DNA from 2 places in the Streptomyces sp. L2 genome. Region 2 is predicted to be linked to the other one. Evidence: riboswitches for the same ligand, from Rfam matches in the RefSeq annotation. Region 2 holds a riboswitch; the other holds the start of a gene.

Region 1 (7,374 bases), 1.6 Mb from region 2:
CCCGCACAGGGCGACCGCGCCGGCAGCGCCTACGCCACCCGCCGTGCCGCGTACTCCGCGATCTCCGCCATCGGCGGCCGCTCCTCCGTGTCCACCGAGTATGTGCGCGGCTCGAAGCCGTCCGTCCCGCGCTCGAACTGGGTCAGCGCCGGCCGGAGCAGATGCCCGCGGGCCAGCCGCAGCTGCGCGGTGCGGTAGATCGCCGCGGCCATCCGGCCGAGCGCCTGCCCGTCCTGGTGCCGGTGCTTGCGCACGCCGACGTCCACCTGGGCCAGCGCGTCCAGGCCCACCAGGTGCAGCGCGTCCACGAGCATGCCCAGCTCGACGCCGTAGCCCACCGGGAACGGCAGCTGCTCCAGCAGGCCGCGCCGCGCCGCGTACTCCCCGCCGAGCGGCTGCACGAACCCCGCCAGCTGCGGCCAGTGCATGTTCAGCAGGGGGCGGGCCATCAGCTCGGTGACCCGGCCGCCCTGCCCGGTGGCACCGGCGAGCGGGCGGTCGTACATGGCCTTGACCAGTTGCACGTCCGGATCGGTCAGCAGCGGGCCGACGATGCCCGAGACGAAGTCGGCGGAGAACTCCCGCAGGTCGGCGTCGATGAAACAGACGATGTCACCCCGGGTGACCAGAAGTGAGCGCCACAGCACCTCGCCCTTGCCGGGGACGGAGGGGATGCGGGGGAGGATCGCGTCCCGGTGGACGACGCGGGCGCCTGCCGCCGCGGCCACCTCGGAGGTGCGGTCGGTCGAGCCGGAGTCGATCACGACGATCTCGTCCACCAGCGGCGTCCGCTCCACCAGGTCACGGCGGATGACCTCGACGATCGCCCCGACCGTCGCCTCCTCGTTCAGCGCGGGCAGCACCACGCTGATCGACTGGCCCGAGCACCGCTTGGCGGCCAGTATCTTGTGCGGCGGACGGTCGGCCACGGACCAGGACCGGGTGGTCAGCCAGCGCTCGACTTCTTCCAGCACGGCCTGCGGCTCCTCACTCCTCGTGATCACGGTGCGTCACCGTGATCCATCTCGCGGTTCGGACGACTATCTCAACAGTCCTGGCCTTCGGTTACAGTCTTGAACAACGCCGACGACCGTCGCATGCCGGGGGTCGCAAGCGTCCACAACCGAATACCGCTCATCCAGAGGGGCAGAGGGAAACGGCCCGATGAAGCCCCGGCAACCCTCCAGCCGGCACTCGTCTTCGTGGCGAGGCTCCCGGCTAGGGAAGGTGCCAAATCCGTCTCACGGCGAAGTGCGTCGTGAGAAAGATGAGGAGAAAGGGCCTCGCCTCACATGGCTGCGCAGACAGTTGCAGACTCCAGCACCTCCGCCCCCGCCTCGACGTCCGCCGTCGACCTCGGTCCCGCCGCGGCCCTGAGCTGTCGCGAGTGCGGTCACCGCGTCCCGCTCGGCCCCCTCTTCGCCTGCGAGGAGTGTTTCGGCCCGCTGGAGATCGCGTACGACTTCTCCGCCTACGACACCGAGGAACTCCGCGCACGCATCGAGGCCGGCCCCGCGAACATCTGGCGGTACGCCCCGCTGCTGCCCGTCCCCGCCGACGTGGCCGACAAGCCGAACATCAACCCCGGCTGGACCAAGCTCGTCAAGGCCGACAACCTCGCCGCGGAGCTCGGCGTCACCGGCGGTCTGTACGTCAAGGACGACTCCGGCAACCCGACGCACTCCTTCAAGGACCGCGTCGTCGCCCAGGCCCTGGAGGCCGCGCGCGCCTTCGGCTTCACCACCCTGTCCTGCTCCTCCACCGGCAACCTCGCCGGCGCGGTCGGCGCCGCCGCCGCGCGGGCCGGCTTCCGCTCCTGCGTGTTCATCCCGCACGACCTGGAGCAGGGCAAGGTCGTCATGGCCGCGATCTACGGCGGCGACCTCGTCGGCATCGAGGGCAACTACGACGACGTGAACCGCTTCTGCTCCGAGCTGATCGGCGACCCGGCCGGCGAGGGCTGGGGCTTCGTCAACGTCAACCTGCGGCCGTACTACGCGGAGGGCTCCAAGACCCTGGCGTACGAGATCTGCGAGCAGCTCGGCTGGCAGCTCCCGGACCAGCTCGTGGTGCCCATCGCGTCCGGCTCCCAGCTCACGAAGATCGACAAGGGTCTCCAGGAACTGATCAAGCTGGGCCTGGTCGAGGACAAGCCGTACAAGATCTTCGGCGCGCAGGCCGAGGGCTGCTCGCCGGTGTCGACCGCGTACAAGGCGGGGCACGACGTCGTACGGCCGCAGAAGCCGAACACGATCGCCAAGTCGCTGGCCATCGGCAACCCGGCCGACGGACCGTACGTCCTCGACATCGCGCGCCGCACCGGCGGGGCCGTGGAGGACGTGACCGACGAGGAAGTCGTCGACGCGATCAAGCTGCTGGCCCGCACGGAGGGCATCTTCGCGGAGACGGCGGGCGGCGTGACCGTCGGCGTCACCCGCAAGCTGCTCAAGGAGGGCCTGCTGGACCCGACGAAGACCACGGTCGTCCTCAACACGGGCGACGGCCTCAAGACCCTGGACGCGGTGGCCGGGACCGGCCTCACCGCCACCATCCGCCCGAACCTGGACTCCTTCCGAGAGGCTGGCCTCGCATGAGCGTGACCGTTCGCATCCCCACCATTCTGCGTACCTACACCGGCGGGCAGGCCGAGGTCGCCGCCGAGGGCGCGACGCTGTCCGAGGTCATCGAGGACCTGGAGAAGCACCACACCGGGATCGCCGCCCGCGTGCTGGACGACCAGGGCAAGCTGCGCCGGTTCGTCAACGTGTACGTCAACGACGACGACGTCCGCTTCGAGCAGGGCCTGCAGACGGCCACCCCCGACGGCGCCGGCGTCTCCATCATTCCGGCCGTCGCCGGCGGCTGACCGAATGACCGAACATTACCTTCGGTAATGCCGGTCACTCATTGTTCATCCCCGCGGCGGCAGCCGCTAATGGGTGCAGTGCCCTCTCCGTGAGAGAAACGGAGGGGGCAATTCTGTGTGATTGAGCGCGGTAGAGTTGGGGAACGCGCTCCCGGACCGAGGGTCGGGAGCCTTGGAGTGGTGCCGCGGACCCGGCAAGAAATGGCCAAACTGTGTGGCCCTTTTGCGGCATTCACCCCCTTTGTTCGGCCCGACTTGCCCTGAATTCGGGCGAATTCTCACCACATTCCGGATCGGGCTCGTCCAGAATTCTCGTCCGATTGACCTGTTGCAGACGGCAGTTGGACAGATACATTCAGCCGCGGTCGACGCGTTCCGGCGCACGCCCCCGAACACTGGTGGGCGAGGTCTGACCCGGGTCCGCGAAGTGCGGATCTGTGCAAGGGCCAGTAATAGGGGAGTTAGGCATGGCTCAGGGCACCGTCAAATGGTTCAACGCGGAGAAGGGGTACGGCTTCATCGCGGTCGACGGTGGTGCGGACGTCTTCGTCCACTACAGCGCCATTCAGATGGACGGCTACCGCAGCCTTGAAGAGGGCCAGCGGGTCGAGTTCGAGATCTCGCAGGGCCAGAAGGGCCCGCAGGCCGACATGGTTCGCGTCACCGCCTGAAACGTAGCTGCACGAAGGGCCCGCACCTCCCGAGGTACGGGCCCTTCGGCATGCCCGGACCGGGGGCGTGCGCTCACCGTGCGGGGGAGGCGCACGAACCGTTTCGCCGACGGCGGAGGGCACGGCCGACCCCCGAGAGGCGCTTGCGCCCACCCGTCACCCGACCACCACCCCTCAACGAGCCCGCTTCGCGGGCGCACCTTGCACTCGACGGTGCCGAGTGCTAATCATTGGCGTTAGCACTCTGAAGGTGAGAGTGACAACGAAGGACCGGGTCGGTGAGGCCCGCAAGCCGGGTGGGGCAAGGAACCACGAGGCAGGCAGGCCGTCCGTCGCGGGCGCGGGCGCGGTCCGAAGAATCACCCCCAGTCCTGGAGGGACCACTTCACATGGCCAAGATCATCGCGTTCGACGAGGAGGCGCGGCGCGGCCTTGAGCGCGGTATGAACCAGCTCGCCGACGCCGTCAAGGTCACCCTCGGCCCCAAGGGCCGCAACGTCGTCCTTGAGAAGAAGTGGGGCGCCCCCACGATCACCAACGATGGTGTGTCCATCGCCAAGGAGATCGAGCTGGAGGACCCGTACGAGAAGATCGGCGCCGAGCTCGTCAAGGAAGTCGCCAAGAAGACGGACGACGTCGCCGGTGACGGTACGACGACCGCGACGGTGCTCGCCCAGGCCCTGGTCAAGGAGGGTCTGCGCAACGTAGCCGCCGGCGCCAACCCGATGGCCCTCAAGCGGGGCATCGAGAAGGCCGTCGAGGCCGTCTCCGCCGCCCTGCTGGAGCAGGCGAAGGACGTCGAGACCAAGGAGCAGATCGCCTCCACCGCGTCCATCTCCGCCGCCGACACCCAGATCGGCGAGCTGATCGCCGAGGCGATGGACAAGGTCGGCAAGGAAGGCGTCATCACCGTCGAGGAGAGCAACACCTTCGGTCTGGAGCTTGAGCTCACCGAGGGCATGCGCTTCGACAAGGGCTACATCTCCGCCTACTTCGCGACCGACATGGAGCGTATGGAGGCCTCGCTGGAGGACCCCTACATCCTCATCGCGAACTCCAAGATCGGCTCCGTCAAGGACCTGCTCCCGCTCCTGGAGAAGGTCATGCAGTCGGGCAAGCCGCTGCTGATCATCGCCGAGGACGTCGAGGGCGAGGCCCTGTCGACCCTGGTCGTCAACAAGATCCGCGGCACCTTCAAGTCCGTCGCCGTCAAGGCCCCGGGCTTCGGCGACCGCCGCAAGGCCATGCTCGGCGACATCGCCATCCTCACGGGCGGCGAGGTCATCTCCGAGGAGGTCGGCCTCAAGCTGGAGAACGCGACCCTGGACCTCCTGGGCCGCGCCCGCAAGGTCGTCATCACCAAGGACGAGACCACCATCGTCGACGGTGCCGGTTCCTCGGACCAGGTCAACGGCCGCGTGAACCAGATCCGCGCCGAGATCGAGAACAGCGACTCGGACTACGACCGCGAGAAGCTGCAGGAGCGCCTGGCGAAGCTCGCCGGCGGTGTCGCGGTCATCAAGGCCGGCGCCGCCACCGAGGTGGAGCTCAAGGAGCGCAAGCACCGCATCGAGGACGCCGTCCGCAACGCGAAGGCCGCCGTCGAGGAGGGCATCGTCGCCGGTGGTGGCGTGGCCCTGCTGCAGGCTTCCCAGGTCTTCGAGAAGCTGGAGCTCGACGGTGACGAGGCGACCGGCGCTCAGGCCGTGAAGCTCGCGCTGGAGGCCCCGCTGAAGCAGATCGCCGTCAACGCCGGCCTTGAGGGCGGCGTCGTGGTGGAGAAGGTCCGCAACCTCACCCCGGGTCACGGCCTCAACGCCGCGACCGGTGAGTACGTCGACCTGGTCGCCGAGGGCATCATCGACCCGGCGAAGGTGACGCGTTCCGCTCTGCAGAACGCCGCGTCCATCGCCGCGCTGTTCCTCACCACCGAGGCCGTCATCGCCGACAAGCCGGAGAAGGCCGCGGCGCCGGCCGGCGGCGGCATGCCGGGCGGTGACATGGACTTCTGATCGACCTCGGGGCTCCGGCTCCGGTTGATCAACGTCCTTGCCGAGGGCGGCACCCTTTGTTGCGAGAAATTCGCGACAAGGGGTGCCGCCCTCGGGCGTTGTCGGCGGCTGCGGGTGCGTGGGGGCTTGTCGCGCAGTTCCCCGCGCCCCTGAGGTAGGTGCAGTGGACGCCCCTTCAGGGGCGCGGGGAACTGCGCGAGCAACCACGAAGCACCCGCAGTCACCGGCGAAACAGAACCCCCTCCTCGGGAATGTGCCGTACGGCATAGGAGGTTGCTTAAGGAGCTGCAACAATGCGTGCGCACATACCATGCGGTATAAGCAGCCCCGTTCCCAAGGAGCCCTCCCCGTGACCGTCACCCCCATCGCCTCCCGAGCGGCAGCGATCCTCTCCCGCCCGATCACCCTCGGCGGCCTCACCGTCCCCAACCGGATCGTGATGGCCCCGATGACCCGCATGTTCTCCCCGGGCGGCGTCCCCGGTGAGGACGTCGTGTCGTACTACGCCCGCCGCGCCGCCGCCGGGGTCGGCCTGATCGTCACCGAGGGCACGTACGTCGGGCACGACTCGGCGGGCCAGAGCAGCCGCGTCCCGCGGTTCCACGGGGAGGACCAGCTGGCGGGCTGGGCGAAGGTCGCCGAGGCGGTGCACGCGGGGGGCGGCACGATCGTCCCGCAGCTGTGGCACATCGGCATGGTCCGCAAGGAGGGCCAGCCGCCCTTCGCCGAGGCACCCGCCGTCGGCCCGTCCGGGCTGCGCATCGGTGAGGACGAGGCCACCGGCAAGGCGATGACCCAGGCCGACCTGGACGCCGTCATCGGCGCGTTCGCCGAGGCCGCGGCCGCCGCCGAGCGCATCGGCTTCGACGGCGTCGAGCTGCACGGCGCCCACGGCTACCTGCTCGACCAGTTCCTGTGGGCCGGCACCAACCGCCGTACCGACGCCTACGGCGGCGACCCCGTGGCCCGTACCCGGTTCGCCGCGGAGATCGTCGCGGCCGTCCGCGAGGCCGTCTCCCCCGACTTCCCGGTCCTCTTCCGCTACTCGCAGTGGAAGCAGGAGGCCTACGACGCCCGTCTCGCCGAGACCCCCGAGGAGCTGGAGGCCATCCTGACCCCGCTCGCGGCGGCCGGCGTCGACGCCTTCCACGCCTCCACCCGCCGCTACTGGCTCCCCGAGTTCGACGACTCCGACCTCAACCTGGCCGGCTGGACGAAGAAGATCACCGGCAAGCCCACCATCACCGTCGGCTCGGTCGGTCTCAACGGCGACTTCATCAAGGCGTTCCAGGGGCAGGGCGCCGAGCTGGGCAGCCTGGACAATCTGCTGGACCGCCTGGAGCGCGACGAGTTCGACATGGTCGCCGTCGGCCGCGCCCTGCTCCAGGACCCGGAGTGGGCGGCGAAGGTCCTCGCGGACCGCTTCGACGAGCTGAAGCCGTACGACGCGGCGGCGCTGCAGACGCTGAGCTGAGGCGGGGCGGGGACGCCGGTGGGGGCTGTCCGCAGGTCCTACAGATTGCCCATCGGCTGGATGTCGACGTACACGGGCGTCCCCCACACCCGCAGCACCTCGTAGTCGGTGAACTCGTGCACCAGCCGGTACGCCATCGCCGGGCGGGAGCCGCGCCGCTGGGCGGCGAGATACGCCTCCGCCTCGCGCAGGTCGCGGCGCGGGGTGCCGCACAGCTGCCACTCGCGGCCGTTCCACTCCTCCGGCAGCCAGCGCTGCTGCGGCTGGGGCCGGTCGGCGCGGACGCCGTACCGGGACGGCACGGGTGCAGGGGCCTCGACGGCGGGCGCCCTGCCCCCGTGCTCCGCCCGC
Region 2 (7,374 bases):
TACCGCTGTGATGAAGCGGTCCGTGTGTTCGTCCGGGGTGCCCGCGCCGAAGCTGACTCGGATGGCGTTGAGGGACTTCTCGCCGGGGGCGGCCTCGGGGGCGCCGCATTCGCCCTGGGTCTGGGGGGACGTGCCGAGGAGGGTGCGGAGCAGGGGGTGGGCGCAGAAGAGGCCGTCGCGGACGCCGATGCCGTACTCGGCGGAGAGGGCGGCGGCGAAGTGGGAGCTGTTCCAGCCCTCGACGACGAAGGAGATCACGCCGACCCGCGGGGCGTCGTCGCCGAAGAGCGAGAGGACCTTCACCTCGGGGACCCCGGCCAGACCGGTGCGGACCTTCTCGACGAGGTGCTGCTCGCGGGCGACGAGGGTGTCCCAGCCGGCCTCCGTCAGCGCCTTGCAGGCCGAGGCGATGGCGTAGGCGCCGATCACGTTCGGGGAGCCGGCCTCGTGGCGGGCGGCGCTCTCGTGCCACTCCACGTCCACGCCGCCGTCCTGGCGCCTGCTCACCGTGCGGCTGGCGCCGCCGCCCGCGAGGTACGGCTCGGCGGCCCGCAGCCAGTCGGCGCGGCCGGCCAGGACTCCGGAGCCGAACGGGGCGTACAGCTTGTGGCCGGAGAAGGCGACCCAGTCGACGTCGAGGTCGCGCAGGGAGACCGGGTGGTGCGGGGCGAGCTGGGCGGCGTCCAGGACGATCCGGGCGCCGTGCGCGTGGGCGGCGGCCGCCAGCTCGCGTACGGGCCACAGCTCGCCGGTGACGTTGGACGCGCCGGTGACGCAGACCAGGGCCGGGCCGTGCGGGTCGCGGTCGGCGAGGGCCCGCTCCAGGGTGTGGACGGCCTGCCGCGGGGTGCGGGGCGCGTCGAGGTAGCTGACCCGGGCGTCCTGCCAGGGCAGCAGGGACGCGTGGTGCTCGGTCTCGAAGACGAAGACCTCGCAGCCTGCGGGCAGGGCGCGGGCCAGCAGGTTGAGGGAGTCCGTGGTCGACCGGGTGAAGACCACCTGGTCGTCGTCGCGGCAGTCCAGGAACTCGGCGACCGTCGAGCGGGCGTTCTCGAAGAGGTCGGTGGAGAGCTGGGAGAGGTAGCCGGCGCCGCGGTGGACGCTGCCGTAGTACGGCGCGTAGGCCGCCACGTCGTCCCAGACGCGCTGGAGGGCGGGGGCGCTGGCCGCGTAGTCGAGGGCCGCGTAGGTGACCTCGCCGCCGGTGACGAGCGGGACGGTGACATCCCGCCCCAGAACGGGCAGCTGGGGACAAACGGCCTGGTGAGTGGCAGCGGTGGAGACGGACATGGCGAACTCCCGTGAGAGGCAAGGCGGAACCACCACGCGAGCGGGTACGGCTCAAGCGTGGGGAAAGTGAAAAGGGGTGTGCGGAGGCGGGGCTCTACGCCCTATCGCATTCGCTTGCTCACGGAAGGCTCCTCGACGACCAGGACCCCTGGTGACGCGAGGGTCCGCGCTTGCCGTGAGCCTTGCTGCCCACGACCTGGTCCTCACCCGGGGCACCCCGCCACGGAAGGAGGGTTGCCGGACAGCCGGCCGGGGCCTTATGGCTGTCACTCATGACCTGAGCCTGAAACTAGCCGAGCTGATCGGCGGCGCGCAACTTCTGTCCGGATGACGGGACACGGCGGCGCTCCCCGGTGTTCCGCCCCACCGCGAGCGGCGGCCGGGCCGGCGGTGCCGGGGCCGGCCGCCGCGAGCGGCTGTCCGGGGGCGGCTGTCCGGGGGCGGCTGTCCGGGGGCGGCTGTCCGGGGGCGACTGTCCGGGGGCGACTGTCCGGGGGCGACTGTCCGGGGGCGACTGTCCGGGGGCGACTGTCCGGGGGCGACTGTCCGGGGGCGACTGTCCGGGGGCGACTGTCCGGGGGCGACTGTCCGGGGGCGACTGTCCGGGGGCGACTGTCCGGGGGCGACTGTCCGGGGGCGACTGTCCGGGGGCGACTGTCCGGGGGCGACTGTCCGGGGGCGACTGTCCGGGGGCGACTGTCCGGGGGCGACTGTCCGGGGGCGACTACGCGTTGCTCGCCGCCACCCAGCGGTCCAGGGTGCGCTTCGCGGCGCCCGAGCCGATCGACTCCGCCGCTCTGTCCATGCCGGCCCGGATCTGCTCGGCCAGCGTGCCGGGCCCCGGGTCCAGGGCGACCAGCGCGGCCGCCGAGTTCAGCACTACGGCGTCCCGGACGGGGCCCCGCTCGCCGTCCAGCAGGCGCCGGGCCACCTCCGCGTTGTAGGAGGCGTCGGCGCCCCGCAGGGCCTCCACGGGGACGAGGTCGAGGCCGACGTCACGCGGGTCGAAGCTCTCCTCGGTGACCTTGCCGTCCCGGACGACCCACACCCGCGAGGTGGCCGTGGTGGTCAGTTCGTCGAGGCCGTCGTCGCCCCGGAAGACCAGCGAGGAGTTGCCGCGCTCGGCGAAGACGCCCGCCACGATCGGCGCCTCGTGCGCGACGGCGACACCGACCGCCTGCGCCCGCACCTTCGCCGGGTTGGTCAGCGGACCGAGCAGGTTGAACACCGTGCGGATCCCCAACTGGCCGCGGGCGGCGCCCACATGGCGCAGCGCCGGGTGGAACTTCACCGCGAAGCAGAAGGTGATCCCGGCCTCCTCGGCGACCCGGACGACCCCCTGCGGGGTCAGGTCCAGGTTGACGCCGAGCTTCTCCAGCACGTCGGACGCGCCGGACGCGGAGGACGCGGCCCGGTTGCCGTGCTTGACGACCTTCGCGCCGGTGCCCGCGACGACGATCGACGACATGGTGGAGATGTTGACCGTCTTGGCGCCGTCGCCGCCCGTGCCGACGATGTCGACGGTGGCGCCCGGCACCTCGATCACGTTCGCGTGGTCGTACATCGTGCGCACGAGACCGGTGATCTCCTGGACGGTGGCGCCCTTGGCGCGCAGCGCGACCGCGAACCCGGCGATCTGGGCGTCCGTCGCCTCGCCGCCCATGATCCGGTCCATCGCCCAGGCGGTGTCGTCGGCCGCCAGGTCCTGGCCGGCCAGCAGGCCGTTCAGCAGGGCGGGCCAGGAACGGCCCGCCGCGGTGTCGCCTCCAGCGGGGGTCACAGCGCTCATCAGCCGCTCCTGGTGTCATGGACGTACACGAAGGGACGTACAAGAAAGTACGGCTCCACCCTATCCAGCCCCGGGCAGGGCGAAGGGCCCCGTCCGAACACCGGACGGGGCCCTTCGCTGTGGCGTGGCGACGCGGGATCAGTGGTGGCCGTGGCCGCTCGTGATCTCCTTGTACTCCTCGACGGTCGGCTTGGGGATCTGGTTCCCCTCGCCGTAGTAGGCACCGGAGAGCTTGACGCGCAGCTTCTCCGTGGCCTTCACCTTGCGCTCGACGCCGTTCTCGTCGACCGTGGCGCCGATCTCGGCCGGCTCGTACTGCTCATGCGCGGTGAGCGTGTGCAGGGCCTCCTGGCTGAGCGGCTCGTGCACCTCGATGAACTCACCGTGCGGCAGGCGCTTGATGATGCCGGTCTCGCGGCCGTGCAGCACCTTCTCGTGGTCGCGGCGCTGCAGGCCGAGGCAGATCCGCTTGGTGGCGATGAACGCGATGACCGGTCCGACGAAGAAGAAGATCCGGACGAACCAGGTGACCGAGTTGATCGACAGGTGGAAGTGGGTGGCCCACAGGTCGTTTCCACCACCGACGAGCAGGATCGAGTAGAGCGTCAGCCAGGCGACACCGAACGCCGTACGCGTCGGGGCGTTGCGCGGGCGGTCCAGGATGTGGTGCTCACGCTTGTCGCCGGTGACCCAGGACTCGATGAACGGGTAGACCGCGATGGCCACCAGGACCAGCGGGAAGATCACCAGCGGGATGAACACGCCCAGGACGAGCGTGTGGCCCCACAGATTGATCTCCCAGCCCGGCATGAAGCGGATCAGGCCCTCGGAGAAGCCCATGTACCAGTCGGGCTGGGCGCCGGTGGACACCTGGTCCGGACGGTAGGGGCCGATGGCCCAGATCGGGTTGATCTGCGCGATCGCCGAGATGACCGCGATGACACCGAAGACCAGGAAGAAGAAGCCTCCGGCCTTGGCCATGTACACCGGCAGCAGCGGCATGCCGACGACGTTCTTCTCGGTCTTTCCGGGACCCGCGAACTGCGTGTGCTTGTGGTAGAAGACCAGGATCAGGTGGCCCACCATCAGGCCGAGCATGATGCCCGGCAGCAGCAGGATGTGGATCGAGTAGAACCGGGCCACGAAGTCGTGGCCGGGGAACTCGCCGCCGAAGAGGAAGAACGACAGGTACGTGCCGACGATCGGCACGGACAGGATCGCGCCCTCCATGAAGCGGACACCGGTGCCGGAGAGCAGGTCGTCGGGGAGCGAGTAACCGGTGAAGCCGGTGAACATGCCGAGGACGAACAGCAGGAAGCCGAACAGCCAGTTGATCTCACGCGGCTTGCGGAACGCGCCGGTGAAGAACACGCGCATCATGTGCACGAACATGCCGGCGAGGAAGATCAGCGCGGCCCAGTGGTGGATCTGCCGGACCAGCAGACCACCGCGCACGTCGAAGGAGATGTGCAGGGTCGAGTTGAACGCCTCGGACATCGCCTGCCCCTGAAGCGGGACATAGCTGCCGTGGTACACGACCTCGTTCATCGACGGGTGGAAGAACAGCGTCAGGTACACACCCGTGAGGATGATGATGATGAAGCTGTACATGCACACTTCGCCGAGCATGAACGACCAGTGGTCGGGGAAGATCTTGCGCATGTTGGACTTGGCCAGGGAGTAGATCCCGAGCCGTCCGTCGGCCCAGTCGGCGACGCGCTCGCCGGCCGGAGCCTTCCCGCGAGAGCGGGGCGTTTCGTTCGCTGCAGTACTCATCCGCGCTCCCAGAATGCAGGACCGACGGGCTCCTCGAAGTCGCCGAGCGCCTGGAGGTAACCGTCGTCGTTCACGCCGATGCGCAGCTGCGGCAGGGCGTGACCGGCGGGGCCGAAGATCACTCGGGCACCGTCGGAGAGGTCGAAGGTGGACTGGTGGCACGGGCACAGCACGTGGTGCGTCTGCTGCTCGTACAGGGAGATCGGGCAGCCCACGTGGGTGCAGATCTTCGAGAAGGCGACGATGCCCTCGTGCCCCCAGTCGAGCTCGCGCTTGTCCTTGATGTTGCCCGGCTGAAGCCGGACGATCATCAGGGCCGTCTTGGCGATCTCGTTCTGGAAGTCCTCGTCCGTCTCCTCCAGGCCCTCGGGCTTGGCGAAGGTGAGCGAACCGACGCCGATGTCCTCGGGACGCAGCGGCTGGTTCGTGTTCATGTTGACGAGGAGCTTGCCCTTGGCCCACAGCGTGTGCCGGAGCTTGTCGTGCGGCAGCGGGCCGAGGTCGCGCAGCAGCATGACGCCGGACAGCGGCACCATGGCGAGCGCGCCGAACATCGTGTTGCGGATCAGCTTGCGCCGGCCGAGCGCCGACTCCTTGGCGCCCTCGCGGAAGTCCGCGTGGACCTTCGCCCGAACCTCGGGAGAGGCCTCGATCGGGTGACGGTCGTCGGCGACCTCGACGTCGGACATCAGGGTGCGGGCCCAGTGGACCGCGCCCGCGCCGATGCAGAACAGGGCCAGGCCGAGCGTCAGGCCCAGCGCGAAGTTCAGCGCGCTGACGTGACCGATCGGGAAGACGAAGATCGACTTGTCGTCCGGGATCGACACGTACGAGGCGATGAAGCCGATGGTGGCCAGCATCGACACCGTGAACAGCAGGGCGACCATGCGCTCGGACCGCCTGGCGGCCCGCTCGTCGATGTCCTGGATCCGGTGCTCGTGCGGCGGCAGCCCCGGGTCGGAGAAGGGGTTCTCCTCGTCCGCGACGTCCACGGCGCCGTGCGCGTGCTCCTGCTCTGCCGGCAGGTTCTCTTCTGGAATGTCTTGGCTACTCATGACTTCTTGGCCTTTGCGGTCCGAGCGGCGACCCACACGGCGACCGCGATCAGTGCGCCGAGGCCGAAGATCCAGGCGAACAGGCCCTCACTGACCGGACCGAGGCCGCCCAGCTCCAGACCGCCGGGGTTGGTCGTATCGCTGCTGTCGACCGCGTGCAGGTACGCGATGATGTCCTTCTTGTTCTTGGACGTCAGCGTGGTGTCGGGGAAGTTCGGCATGTTCTGCGGGCCGGTCTGCATGGCCTCGTAGATGTGCTTCGGAGCGACACCCTCCAGCGACGGCGCGTACTTGCCCTTGGTGAGGGCACCGCCCTTGCCGGTGAAGTTGTGGCACTGCGCGCAGTTGGTGCGGAACAGCTCACCGCCCTTGGCGATGTCGGCGCCGTCCGGACCGTACTGCTCCTTGGTCGGAACGCTCGGACCGGCGCCCAGCGAGGCGATGTACGCCGCGAGCTGGTCGATCTGGTCCTGGTTGTAGGTGACCTTCTTCTTCGGGACCTGGGCGCCCTGGGAGGTGGCGGCCGGCATACGGCCGGTGCCGACCTGGAAGTCCACGGCGGCGGCGCCGACGCCGACCAGGCTCGGGCCGTCGGAGGAGCCCTGGCCACCGGTGCCGTGGCAGCTGGCGCAGCCGACCTCGTAGAGCTTCTTGCCCTCCTGGATCTTGGAGAGGGACTGGGAGGTCTCATCGGCCTGCGCCTTGCCCGCGGGCGCGAACGCGGCGTACAGCCCCCCAGTGGCCGCCAGCGCGAAGAGTAGGACGACGACCGCCGCCAGCGGATGGCGTCGTCGTACGGAGAGCTTTTTCACGGATTACCCCGGTGTCAGGATCTTCTGCGTCGATGCTTCAGGGATGGATCGGTGGCCGTCTTCAGGCCCGCCGAGTTACTTGATCAGGTAGATCGTGGCGAAGAGGCCGATCCAGACCACATCGACGAAGTGCCAGTAGTAGGACACGACGATCGCGGCGGTCGCCTGCTCGTGGGTGAACCTCTTCGCCGCGTACGTCCGTCCGAGGACGAACAGGAAGGCGATGAGACCGCCGGTCACGTGCAGGCCGTGGAAGCCGGTGGTCAGGTAGAACACCGAGCCGTACGGGTCGGAGGACAGGGAGATCCCGTCCTTCTTCACCAGCTCCGTGTACTCGTAGATCTGACCACCGATGAAGATGGCACCCATGATGAAGGTGAGGATGAACCAGCCACGGAGCTTCTTCACGTCACCTCGCTCGGCCGCGAACACGCCGAGCTGGCAGGTGAGGGAGGAGAGCACCAGGACCGTGGTGTTCGTCGCCGAGAAGGGGACGTTGAGCGCGTCCGCCATCGACTTCCAGTGGTCCGGTCCGGTCACCGATCGAAGGGTGAAGTACATCGCGAAGAGGGCCGCGAAGAACATCAGCTCGGAACTCAGCCAGATGATGGTTCCGACGCTGGTGAGGTTCGGCCGGTTGACCGACGGGTGC

The links. Region 2 has a riboswitch for S-adenosylmethionine ahead of DBP14_RS26210 (aminotransferase class V-fold PLP-dependent enzyme). Riboswitches for the same ligand answer to the same signal wherever they lie in the genome.
Region 1: it holds a riboswitch for S-adenosylmethionine, as region 2 does, so the genes downstream of both, thrC (threonine synthase) here and DBP14_RS26210 (aminotransferase class V-fold PLP-dependent enzyme) in region 2, are expected to answer to the same signal.

The regions. Positions count from the first base shown of each region.
Region 1 is NZ_QBDT01000001.1:4,301,205-4,308,578, forward strand. Features, by position in the region: gene DBP14_RS19210 (glucosyl-3-phosphoglycerate synthase) at 30-974, opposite strand; SAM riboswitch class I at 1,132-1,274, shown strand; gene thrC (threonine synthase) at 1,293-2,594, shown strand; gene DBP14_RS19220 (MoaD/ThiS family protein) at 2,591-2,866, shown strand; gene DBP14_RS19225 (cold-shock protein) at 3,334-3,537, shown strand; gene groL (chaperonin GroEL) at 3,927-5,549, shown strand; gene DBP14_RS19235 (NADH:flavin oxidoreductase) at 5,860-7,023, shown strand; gene DBP14_RS19240 (hypothetical protein) at 7,062-7,374, opposite strand, start outside.
Region 2 is NZ_QBDT01000001.1:5,862,231-5,869,604, reverse strand. Features, by position in the region: gene DBP14_RS26210 (aminotransferase class V-fold PLP-dependent enzyme) at 1-1,290, opposite strand, end outside; SAM riboswitch class IV at 1,452-1,568, opposite strand; gene trpD (anthranilate phosphoribosyltransferase) at 2,015-3,079, opposite strand; gene DBP14_RS26200 (ubiquinol-cytochrome c reductase cytochrome b subunit) at 3,218-4,855, opposite strand; gene DBP14_RS26195 (Rieske 2Fe-2S domain-containing protein) at 4,852-5,910, opposite strand; gene DBP14_RS26190 (cytochrome c) at 5,907-6,722, opposite strand; gene DBP14_RS26185 (heme-copper oxidase subunit III) at 6,798-7,374, opposite strand, start outside.